DNA from 2 places in the Nitrospira sp. Ecomares 2.1 genome. Region 1 is predicted to be linked to the other one. Evidence: riboswitches for the same ligand, from Rfam matches in the RefSeq annotation. Region 1 holds a riboswitch; the other holds the start of a gene.
The links. Region 1 has a riboswitch for cyclic di-GMP ahead of ACWHYD_RS05580 (InlB B-repeat-containing protein). Riboswitches for the same ligand answer to the same signal wherever they lie in the genome.
Positions count from the first base shown of each region.

Region 2: it holds a riboswitch for cyclic di-GMP, as region 1 does, so the genes downstream of both, ACWHYD_RS15095 (fibronectin type III domain-containing protein) here and ACWHYD_RS05580 (InlB B-repeat-containing protein) in region 1, are expected to answer to the same signal.

Region 1 is NZ_OZ224219.1:1,262,643-1,268,534, forward strand. Features, by position in the region: gene ACWHYD_RS05565 (DUF488 family protein, N3 subclade) at 710-1,705, opposite strand; gene ACWHYD_RS05570 (hypothetical protein) at 1,935-2,474, shown strand; gene ACWHYD_RS05575 (cupin domain-containing protein) at 2,584-2,949, opposite strand; gene ACWHYD_RS05580 (InlB B-repeat-containing protein) at 3,565-4,470, opposite strand; cyclic di-GMP riboswitch class I at 4,538-4,619, opposite strand; gene ACWHYD_RS05585 (FG-GAP-like repeat-containing protein) at 5,359-5,892, opposite strand, start outside.
Region 2 is NZ_OZ224219.1:3,418,744-3,424,635, forward strand. Features, by position in the region: gene ACWHYD_RS15090 (outer membrane beta-barrel protein) at 1-310, opposite strand, end outside; gene ACWHYD_RS15095 (fibronectin type III domain-containing protein) at 1,303-1,704, opposite strand; cyclic di-GMP riboswitch class I at 1,781-1,870, opposite strand; gene ACWHYD_RS15100 (hypothetical protein) at 2,473-2,727, opposite strand; gene ACWHYD_RS15105 (FG-GAP-like repeat-containing protein) at 3,001-4,881, opposite strand; gene ACWHYD_RS15110 (hypothetical protein) at 4,910-5,275, opposite strand; gene ACWHYD_RS15115 (hypothetical protein) at 5,562-5,771, shown strand; gene ACWHYD_RS15120 (hypothetical protein) at 5,844-5,892, opposite strand, start outside.

The DNA.
Region 1 (5,892 bases):
GTATCAAGCCGATTTTTGAGAAGAATGTTGAATCTGCCGGTACATTGGCGAATCCTCGATCATGATGCACCTCCCCTGAGCGATTGGATCGGGCTTGTGACATCTCTCGACATGATAAAAATAAGGCAGGATGAATTGGAAATGAGGCTAATGATAAAATAATGCGCGATAATAACGGTTTTTTTAAATGTACGCAAGGAAAATGCGTTCAATCAAAAGCGAAAAATTTGATTAATATTTTTATAGAAATTCCTTAAATCAAATGATGGACGGCGATAAGTCATTTGTGTCGAATTTTTCGAAATCGGTACGGACGTGTTTGCGGAGAGTAAATGTATGATCCATAAGCACGGGTTGGTTGGAATTTTTCCAATAGATCACCCAATGTCAGAACGCTTGCTTTTTTTGCGGTGCCATTTCGTGGCAAGGAGTACATGGGAAGGCAGGGCCTTCCAGGAAACAATCTGTTGTTCTCTCGACAGGGCTTAAATCCTATTCTGGTGGCACGGTGTTCGAAAGAAGCCCGAATCAGACCAGATGCGAATCCGTCACGGTGATTCCCATTGCCAGTGCGATTGTTTTGATTTCCTTAGGAGACCTTGGCCAATGTGGCCACACAAGCTGGCCCACATCCCGTGACATCATATTGTCCAACACCTCTTCATACGTTCTGATTCAAAAGCTCTGGCCGGTTATAGGAATGGCGCTTTTATTCATAATTCTGGGAGAGATAGGCTTTGAGGGCGAGTGCATGGTTACATTCTTGATTTTTTGCCCCGAAGAGAAGGGTGACTGGACCCTGTTGTATGCGTTGCCATAGCTCTTCGACTGCTTTGGGTTTTTGCCCAAGCTCTTTTGCGTAACGTCTTTGAAATTCTTCCCATCGCTTCGGTTCATGGTGAAACCAATTTCGCAGGGCTGTTGATGGGGCAAGATCCTTTTGCCACAGATCCGCTTTGGCCGCTTCTTTTGAAAGCCCTCGAGGCCATAGCCGGTCAATGAGAATCCGACACCCATCATCTGGGGCCGGGGTGTCATATATTCGTTTGACTTTGATTGCCCGATAATTGCTTTTATTCGGGACTTTAGCAACTTGGGAGGAAGTTTGTGGTAGGAGGTTGGAAGGGTGTCTGAAACAATCAGTGGTGTGGTCATTCACCAATCCGGCCGCTTGCATATGGGCGTAGATGACGGTACTTCCCACAAAACGAAATCCTCGTTGCTTGAGATCTTTTGAGAGGGCGTCACTCTGTGGAGTCGTGGCTGGAACCTGTGCCATTGCTTTCCAGTCATTGATTATTGGCGCACCTCCCACAAAATCCCAGATGTACTGATCAAACGACCCAAACGTTTCCTGAATGGTGAGAAAGGCTTTGGCGTTTGTGACGGTCGATTCAATTTTGAGGCGATTCCGAATGATCCCGGTATCTTGAAGGAGCACCGCGATTTTTCTGGAATCGAAGCGTGCGACTTTTTCGGGGTCGAATGCGGCAAACGCCCGACGATACCCTTCACGACGAAGCAGAATGGTTGACCAGGATAGGCCAGCCTGCGCCCCTTCCAATGTCAGCATTTCAAAGTGGCGGTGGTCTTCGTGGACGGGGATTCCCCATTCTTCATCATGATAGGGAATGAAGTGCGATTTCGTGCCCACCCACCCACAACGGATGGGTTTTTGAGTCTGTAACCGTGTGGTGCGTCCCATGCGAAATCAATGTCCTTTTGGGGAGTAACGTCTTCGTGCCCTGGCCTTAAAGAATGAAAACCTCTGTGCAAGGGGAATGGGGTGAATGCTACGAATTCCGGAAAAAGGTGTCAATGGATCATTCGGGACTTCATGACTCTTCAGGTCTTTATTAGTCTGAAGGCCTCTCGTTTGTAGGACCACGCAAAGCCATGATAAAATCTTATATGCCTTCAATTAGGAGGAGGACATGAACACAATCATGAAGCAGTTCCCGTCAAAGACCTCCCGGTTAAGCCGTTGGATCGGATGGGTGCTAATTTGTGGAGTCGGGGTAGGGTTGTCTTTGAATGATCCCCAGGCCTTCGCAGAAGCTACCACTATTCCTTGGGAATGTTCCGGATATTCTGGAGATGCTCAAGACCGATGCGTGACCACGTTGAGGGAGCTTCAACAAGAAAAAATCGACCAGTTGGCAGAAAAATTGAAGGCACAGGAGGGGATAATCAATCAGCTCAAAGAGAAATTAGATCGTCAGGAAGCGTTAGCCCTGAGCAAAGCTCAGAACTCTAAGCAGAATTCCCGTTATCGGCCGCCTTATGTTTCTCCCTACGCGTACTCCTATGGTTTTTCCTATGACTATGCCCAGTTTCCGCCTATCGGCACCTATCTCCAACCTCCCTGGGGTTATCCACGCTATTATGGCGATGGCCCTGGATATTGGGGTTATGGGCCTCAGGCATTCGGCTATAATTTCCGGTTTGGCGGGGGCCACCATCATCATCCGTAAGCATCAACATCTTTAGCCTGAGTTTGGCATCTGCGGTTGCCATGTGCGCGAAGGATTTTAGCGGCGGTTAGTCCCGGCTCTCTGCTAAGTGCTTTCATGGAAACCCGTTTCAATCCGTATCGCGATGTACCGTCTCCGGGGAAAATGCCTGGAGACATACCGCGATATACTCCGCCCCCTCAGGACCGGGGGTGCTGTACCGCACCCATTCATTGCGATAGGCGATGACCGCCTGTCCGGTATTCACCTCAATTATCCCTTCTTTGGTTTCCACCCGTAGTTGCCCGGAAAGGACCAGGGTATATTCATCAAATTCAGGCGTCTGCCCAGGCTCTTCCCAGCCGGAAGGACTTTGCATGCGCGCGATGCTGATTTGGTCTGTTTCGCAATTCACCCGTCCGATGTATTCGTCGATGAGTTTGGGTTTGTTCCCTGCAGGTTTAATCCTTGTGGGTTGCTCGATCAGTTTAGCCATACCGTCTCGTTGACCTCCTCTTCGTGAATTTAAGCGTGCATTGACTGGGTGAATGCTTGCCTTCGTTAAATTTTTATGCCAGGCCTGCTGGCCTGACAGATCTCCATTGTATTCTCTCAGGAAAAACTTTTGAAGTCCTTATATGGCATAACGGCTTGTCCGATCAGTGTCAAATTTAGAATAGCCTCAGATACCTTCGAGCAGCAAGAACAAGGACGAGACCGAATTCAAAGTTGTTTAGTTCAAGCGATTGGTTCCTGCCTTTAGGCTTTAGAAATCGGTTGGGAATGGGTATGAGGCCTTGGCGAACGGCATGAAAGAAAACACCAATGGGCTATTGCGGGACTTTTCTGAAGGAGAAGTCGGTTTTCGGAAAACATTCAAAAGGTAGTTGCTGGTTGGATTGGATTACTCATCTATTATCTGCCATCAGCGCTGGGGCGTCTGGTTTGTTAAATCGGCTGAGATCTCTTCTGGCATTCGGGAACGGACCCATCAATTTTGAATCCATCGGTTGGCTATTTGCCACCGTCAAAGGGCTAGTTTAATGCCACCGCCAATATCTCTAAGTCTATAACCGTGCATGGGCACCCAGGGAATGGAGAAGCTTGTGCGTTATCTCGTTCGCCTTTGTCTTCCAATATTTCTAGAGTCTTTAACCGATCTGGCCTTGGTAACCTTTGTGAAATTAGCGTTAACGGTCCTATTGTTTGTGAAGGTTAAGGAACATGTTGCCGTTCCGGTACAACTGCCGGACCATCCCGAAAATGTCCAGCCCTTTTCTGGTTGAGGGGTCAATGTCACCACGGATTGCTGTGGGTAGCTGGCTAAGCAACTTCGTCTCGGGCAATTAATTCCGTTAGGAGTCGAAACAACGGATCCACTGCCGCTGACGAACACCTCCAGTTGAGCTATTCCCTTGGCAGTAGTGACCTGTAGGGGAGCAGACGATGCGGACACATTCCCGTCGGCATCCCGGGCTTTAACAGTATAGTGATAGGTCATTCCCGGACTGGTCGTTTTATCCACAAAAGCATTAGTGCCGGGTTGCCCGATAACCACATTATTCCTGGTCACATCATATCCGGTTACTCCGACATTATCGGTAGAGGCTGTCCATGAAAAGGCCACCTGGATATTTGATGCTGAATTCAACGTGAGATTTCCAGGCATTGTCGGCGATATGGTATCGGGAATTTTTATACTCACCTCTTCCGAGGGGAGGCTTTCGTTTTTTGTCTGATCAAATGCAGTGACCGCGAAATAATAGGTGATTCCCTGCGGCAGGTTCTGGAACACGTAGGAAGGATTGGGTCCGGTAATTTTTGTGGTGTGATAGGAGCCTTGGGATGTGCCCATATACACATTATATCCCATCAAATCGGGTTCCGGATTTGCGTCCCAGATTAGTTGGATGGAAGATGCCGAGGAAGCGGGGTTAGTGCATAATCCGATGAAAAAGAATGCAAGACCGGCAATATTTTTTTTGGTGAAATTCAGGGGGATCATGTGGCGGAGCATATTCGACTCCTTGTGGTATTCGGACCGAAGTCCTCATCCTCTCCTCCCCCTGCGAATGACGACTTCCTTCGGTAGTCGGACGATCAGGCGTTGGATCCTGACTCCTGACTTTGCGACCCTACTTCACAGTAGGTGTGCCGTTTCGGGAAGAGGATTTCATGAAATGGTGGACTTTCTTTCGACTGTCTGTTTCTTTGGTTTGTAACTTAGACCTCCAAACGGTCTGCCGAACTATATCGGATCTGTAAGGAAAAACTTTAGAAAGAGCAGAGTTTAAGGGAGTACAAAAAGTTTATGAGAAAAAATCTCAAAAACAACGGAACGTAAATGGAGTTGAGGCAAAAAAATGGGTCCCATTCTTCATTTGGAATGGTAGCGCAATGTGGGATTGGTATCTCTCTTGGATAAACGAGAAAATATATTCGGATAAATAATTGCATCCGGGCTTGCCATCGGGGGAAAGGGAATGTCTGTCAGGGCGATTTCTACTAAGGGCTAGAACAAATGACAAGCTTGAGAAAAGATTGAATCCCGGTTTTCCATGTCGTGCATGATGTAGTAGGACCGATTTCCCGATGTGCTCGAGATGGTCGCGTTCCACGGCTAAGATGGAATTGGAAGTCTGCAAATTATGTAGAAGCCGGGGCCGCGGGTTAAAGAATGGGAGAGGGGTGTTTGAGATGAGGACCGGGTAAACCTGGTTGTAGTTTGTGAGAGTGCCCAACGTGCTGTTTTGTCGGATCGGCAGTTACATTATCATTATTATTGCCGGATCATATGAAGTAAAGGCTTAGCCCGTCCTCCCTGTTTGGAAATTTCCAAGATTTCATATCCCAAGTTGTGCGCGAGACCATGTAGCGTAGTCATTCTTGTACCGTAACTTTCGTACTACCGAATTTCCCATTCTGTGGAAGTGGTCCCGGGAAAACCCGTCGATGCGATGGTCAAGCCGTTCATCAGCCATACCGCCACACCTCCATTGCTGCGGTTCCGCCAGATAAGATCGGCGTTACCATCACCATTCACATCGTTCGCTCCTGCTATCTGCCATGCCACCGATACTGCCCCCGGGAAGCCGGAAGAGGCAATCGCTGTTCCATTCATGAGCCATATCGCGGTATTGCCGTCTGTGGTGTTGCGCCAGACAAGATCGGCTTTGCCATCGCCATTGGCATCCCCGACGGCATGGATTCCCCAAGCGGTCGGGACGCTGCCTGGAAAGCCGGTGGAATTGATGGTTAAGCCGTTCATCAGCCAAATGGCCACCGTGCTGCTGGTGTCATGACGCCAAATGACATCGGCTTTACCATCACCATTCACATCGCCCACTCCGGCGATTTGCCACCCTAATGAGACACCAGCTGGAAAACCAGTAGAAACAACCGCCTTCCCATTCATAAGCCATATCGCGGTGTTGCCATC
Region 2 (5,892 bases), 2.2 Mb from region 1:
CTAAATGGCCTCCTTGCAAGTCTATTGCTAACCCACCAGGATAATTCAAGCTTACATGGCCAAGAGCATCTTGAGCCAAAGCATTATTGTCGGTGAATTTTTTGTAGAGAAATTGGGCAGCGCGGTAGTCAAGAAGAACGGAATGCTTACCTCCACCAAACGGCATGAACGCCTGAATCCCTGGTGCGATGGTCGTAAGAAAGTCACTTTTCGTGTTTGTGTCTCTCTTAAACACATTGTCTGTAAACACTTCCGATACACCTAAAAACGGATGGAGCTGAACCGGACCGGCTTTGAGACCATCCCCCATACCATTTCCCGTCAGATATTCACGAAAAAGCCCGCTCCGATTTTGGATAGGTCGGTGAGACCCAGTGAAATAAAATAGTCCCATATCAGAAAAGGATTGAGCCTTCACCGTGCCCGGGACAAAAACCTCACAAAAAATGAGACATGTTAGAAAAAGAACAAGACCCCATTTCCGCTCACGCATCGTGCAAAATGGGAAAAGACACAGCGCTCTTGTTTTTGGCCATACGCAATTAATCATCAAATAACCATACTCACTAATCAATTCAAATATCCGGGTAGATTCAGAAGAGGATTCGAAAATAGTGGAGCTTAATCACATTTAAATATGGTGCCCTCATCCCCTTGTTAAGTCAATTACAAAATGAGTGCTCCGATAAGGAACGGACCTTACCATAGGAACCGACAGAAGAAACAGTCATCGATTTTTGTATGAGAATATTTTCCTTCTAGGAAATTTTTCTTGCAATGGGATGATTACCAAAATTATCGGATAAAGTCGATCCAGGGGGGGGGGAACAGATAATACCGCACGACGTACAGTCAAATTCCAGGAAACCACGTCTGTCGAAGCCCAATGGAGAAGATTAACAACGATTGCGAAGCGGAGCAAACTATTTTATGAAATTTGAATTGGTGAAATCCGGCACGGATGCCGGATTTCCCGTAAAGTTACTTGGGGAGGGTTAGCAAAAATCCGACGAAGTGAGATTTGAAAAAATTGAAGAATACTTATGAGATTTCATGTGATCGTCTCCGTCCGATAATCCATCCTTATAAATAACGCCATATCGCCTGAGGAAAATTATTTTTAAATGCGACCTTTGCAGTACATCCTCGTTCTGCAAATTGCCCCGGAAGTAGGCGTCTTCATTATGACGGATCTCACCGTACAAGACCCAAGAGAATTCAGCTAACCACATTTCCGGGATGCGACCTGTCTACCAATACAAACTCCCAGTAAATATTTGTCGCAGATGACGATGTTAAATTTCAATAAACTTGGACATTCCTAGGAGGAGCAGGACGTGCCGCAACAATCGGCACAGTTACACTGACCTGGTTCGAATAGGGACTTTCGATTTTCCGATTCCGGTCGTATGCCTTGACCGCAATATAATACGTTTGACCGGGAATCAGGCTTGTTAAGGTATAGATGGCTTGGGATCCGACATCTTGAGTCTGGGAATAACTGCCGCTTGAAGTCCCGTAGGCTATGATAAATCCTCCATATTCAGCGGAAGGAGGATTCCAGGCTAGGGTGACTTCTCCCGCCAATGCATTGGAGTGGGAGAAGCAGAGAAAAATGACAATGGCCCATAATAAACTAAACGCGAATCGAGAAGAATTGGGACGGGGAACACCTACTCGAGAGAAACCTTGATCGTCTGCCATACGAGATCTCCTTTATGCATGTGAGTCATGCCGAGCGAAGCCACGTCGCTTTTGATCAAGGAGACTCTGTGACTTGCCTGGCAACCTGGCAACCTTATCTTGAACTCCAAGAAGTAGGCCCATGGCTTTGCGTCCCACCCTTTCAGATGGTTTGCCTTTTTCAGGTTATGACCGTTTTTAATACTGGATGCTTCATCGGAACATTTGCCAGATCCTTAAATGCTAGGGGAGGGAACTGTCAATTTCTCAAGAATTTATGAAATCGCCCGAACCTTAATCACAAAAAATAAGGAAAATGAATAGTATGATTCATGACTCAATACTATGATTGAACAGACGCAATAATCTAACGAACCTCTAACCTAATATTGCCCAGTCCGAAATCCAAGAAGTTTGGCCAGTCATTGAAAATCTCCACATGGCTCGGTCCATAAGGATTCAGTGAAGAAAGAAATTCCTTTCTCAAGAAACTACCAGGTGCGTTACAATTACCAAACATGGACATGTCTGTTAGTTTTCCTTCATTCGCTGGGATCAAAATAAAGCTTTTGTACGGACATCCCACAGAGAGCGAGCGAACCCTTCCAACGCATCGCTCTGCCCAGGGGTACCACCAAGCATTCCACCTCTGGAGTGTGGGAATCTACCACATTAATGAACTTCAACCGTTCTATGATCCTCTCCCCTATTTTTTGATTTAGAATGGGTAGACCAAGCCTTAAATCCAAGGGAATGTCTATAATCGAGGGTTTGAAGTTGAAATTTCCCTCACCATCCAAACAATTGCGATATAACAAGGTAGACCCAGGCAGCACCAAAAATATATGTGATTTCATTCTCACCGATTCGATGATAAAAAAGACGATATCCCAGAATCGGCACAATCGCTAAGATCAGCGCAGAAAAAAAGTGCCCAATCACATCGCCCATAATCGCACTAATTTCGGAATGCCCAGGTACTGCAAGCAAAATGCTGCCTCCAAGCATAGCTGCCCACCACCATTTCACATTGACCATCAGCATATTCACGCTCCCATACAAAGCATGCATCCCCAGTTAAAATAATCTCAATGAAAAATGGCTCAACACAATTTGACCGTATAGAAACAGAGCAACCTGCCAAAGACAGGGTCTCCTTGAGTAAACTTTTCCAGGCCTCACATCCAAAACGGCTACCCAAACCCCTGGTCATGTGCCTCTCGCACTTGAACGAGCCTACATTAGGAGAAGACCCTTTATGTTCATCACTTTAGTTTGGCTAGGACACAGGGTTGTAAACCTCCTTATACAATTCACCTAATGCTGAATTTTCCAGTTGGTTGAGGCACTTCCCGGAAAGCCTATCGACGTGATTGCGAGCCCATTCATTATCCACACCGCCACCGTACCCGTCTGCTTATTACGCCAAATAATATCTGCGCGCCCATCCCCATTGACATCACTGGTGTTAGCAATCTCCCACCCCTGAGGGACCACGCCAAAAAACCCCGGCGAACTGAGAGTCACTCCATTCATTAACCAAATTGCAACCTCCCCGTTACTCGTTTTGCGCCAAACCAAATCCCCCATCCCGTCATCATTCACATCACCCACCCCCGCAATCTGCCAATCCGTGGAGACCCCACCGGTGAAACCTATTGACAGGACCGTGAGCCCCTGCATTAGCCACGTTTCCACTGCGCCGGTAAGGGTATTCCTCCATATAAGATCCGCTTTTCCATCGGCATTCATATCTCCCATTCCGGCCATTTTCCACTCCAACGGCACCGCACCCAAGTGGCCGGAAGAAGCAATCGTGGAGCCGCTCATTAACCAAATCGTCACTTCTCCACTACTCGTGTTTAGCCAAACGACGTCTGCCCTCCCATCGCCGTTAACATCACCCACACTCGCGATTTGCCAATCCAGAGAGACACTACCCGGAAAACCCACCGACATGACAGTGAGACCATTCATCAGCCACACCGCTACCGTTCCGGTATCGCTGTGGCGCCAGATCACATCTGCTTTCCCATCCTCATTGACATCTCCGATACCGGCAACCTGCCACTTCGACGACACCACGCCCAATGAACCGGAGGAAGCAATCGTAGGACCGTTCATCAACCAAATCGCAACAGCCCACGTGCTGGTATTGCGCCAGACGAGGTCTGCCTTTTCGTCCCCGTTGACATCATTTCGAATTGGAAAACTCACGTCAGCTTCAAATACCCATCCTAAATCCTGCAACAGAGGTTGAGCCAACCCGAGATCATGAATCGCCCTTCCGGAAGCTATTCCAGGCTCCATAAGCTGGTCTGGCTTAATCGTGTTCGTGAAATGAGACACCGAGGAACCCAATTCAACCGGGTTCGGGGCATACATTTGCACATGTGTGTTTGTTCGTCCGGCCGTCAATGTCCCAGATGCCCCTTGAAGATTGGCACCAACAAAATGAAGATTCTGCCAAGAAACATTCGCAGATTGCCGTTGCAGGTCGGTCATTGAAAGATAATCGGCCGGGCTGGCTCCATGATGCTCTAACCAGCGCATAAAAGCATCATTGCCTCCAAGGAATGTCTCTCCAGTCAGGGCGTCGACCAATGACAAAAACCCAAGGCCATGGATAATTTCATGAAGTACCACGGTGACAAAATCAAATTGTCCCGCTGGGGGGTTGGCATCCAGCCCAAAATACCAATTCGTGAAATTTGCACTGAAGGTGGCACTTATATCACTGGTAGTCAGATCCAGGTCCTGTTCTGCAAATTTATTTGCCAAGGATTGAACATACCAGGTATTCGCCACCGGAGCATTGGGGAAATTCCGATGGACGGTATTAGGGCCAGCCGATCCCAGGATTCCTGCTCCTAAGGAATCAATTCGAGCATCGACTCGAATGCCCACCGTACTCACCAATCCCTGCGCTAAAATATTTGCCGCATACTCAAAGGCTTTCAACCTCGCCTGCCCAAGCGTTATCGCGGTATTCCCACCCACTGGGGTAAAAGGGGCAGGATCGTTAAATCCCTCACCAGGGCTATCTTTATTCACAATAACAATGGTGGCTGCGTCGGTCTCGGCCAAGAGGCCAAGGCCCCAAAAGAGTAAGACAACCAGAAACCCAGCCACACACAGGCTGAAGGATATCGGCAACTGAGAGGGACCTCTCAGCATATTGGCATTAGGGTCATTCATGAACCGAAATGGTAGCCTTGGAAATTTTTTAGGGTTTCAAGGACTGTAAATCCACAGATTCATGGTGATGAATCGCATGGTCAGCGCCATCTGGCACCTTTAAAATTGACTGAAACCGGCCTTCAACATTGACCATTGTTCCACCGCCTGCATCTGGAACATACCGCAAACCCTCCTTACTCATACGACTCTCGGGAATCGAGCCCAATGGAAGGGGTTGTAGCGTTCCATCGGGCTCTTCAATCCGCATGGGTGCTTTAGCTCCCTTACGATGCTTAAGAGTCAATTCTTCCTCCTCTCCACCATCTGCTACAATAATGACCTCTGCTTGCAGGAGAGGGTCACTAATCAGCATTATCCAAAACATGACAAATAGTGGCGGCACAATTTTCATTTCATTTCCTCCATTCAACAACTTCCCTTTTTTCTTTGAGGAAAAATTCAGAGAGAACCCTATCAAAGAAAATCATTCTGGCATTTCTATTTAATCTAATATTCCGTTTCAGCTATGACAACTAAAAAAGGAAATCCATGGTGTTTCCTTAAAAAAGTATGTCATATTTTCCGGCCAACGAGCTACAATTAAAAGTCTGTCAATAATGGTGAAGGGAGGCATAGCCTTTCGGGTGAAGGTTCCCCCACACCCTGTTTGCCCGGACCGACGGAGTAAGGATAGGCCAATGAAAAGGAAAGCACCACGGAGCGGGAGAAGAAAGCACCTGCCTTACGGCTGTCTTAAGACTTATGCCCGTCGGAAGATTCAAGGCTGGCTTCAAGATATTCCGGAACAGGAGGTCCCGGAATACTTAGGGCGGGAGAAGAGCAGAAGCAAGACCGTGGCCGACGAGCAGCTCGGATGTCGCGGTGATACCCTTTATTGGCGCCCTTGATGAGCAACGATTTTCAATCGGAGAGAAATGAATTAAAAATCGAAATGCAACGCCCGAGAAACGAGCCAAATCTTATCGTGAGTTCAAACGCCACCGCTTCCTCTTTTCATCCTGCTCAGCC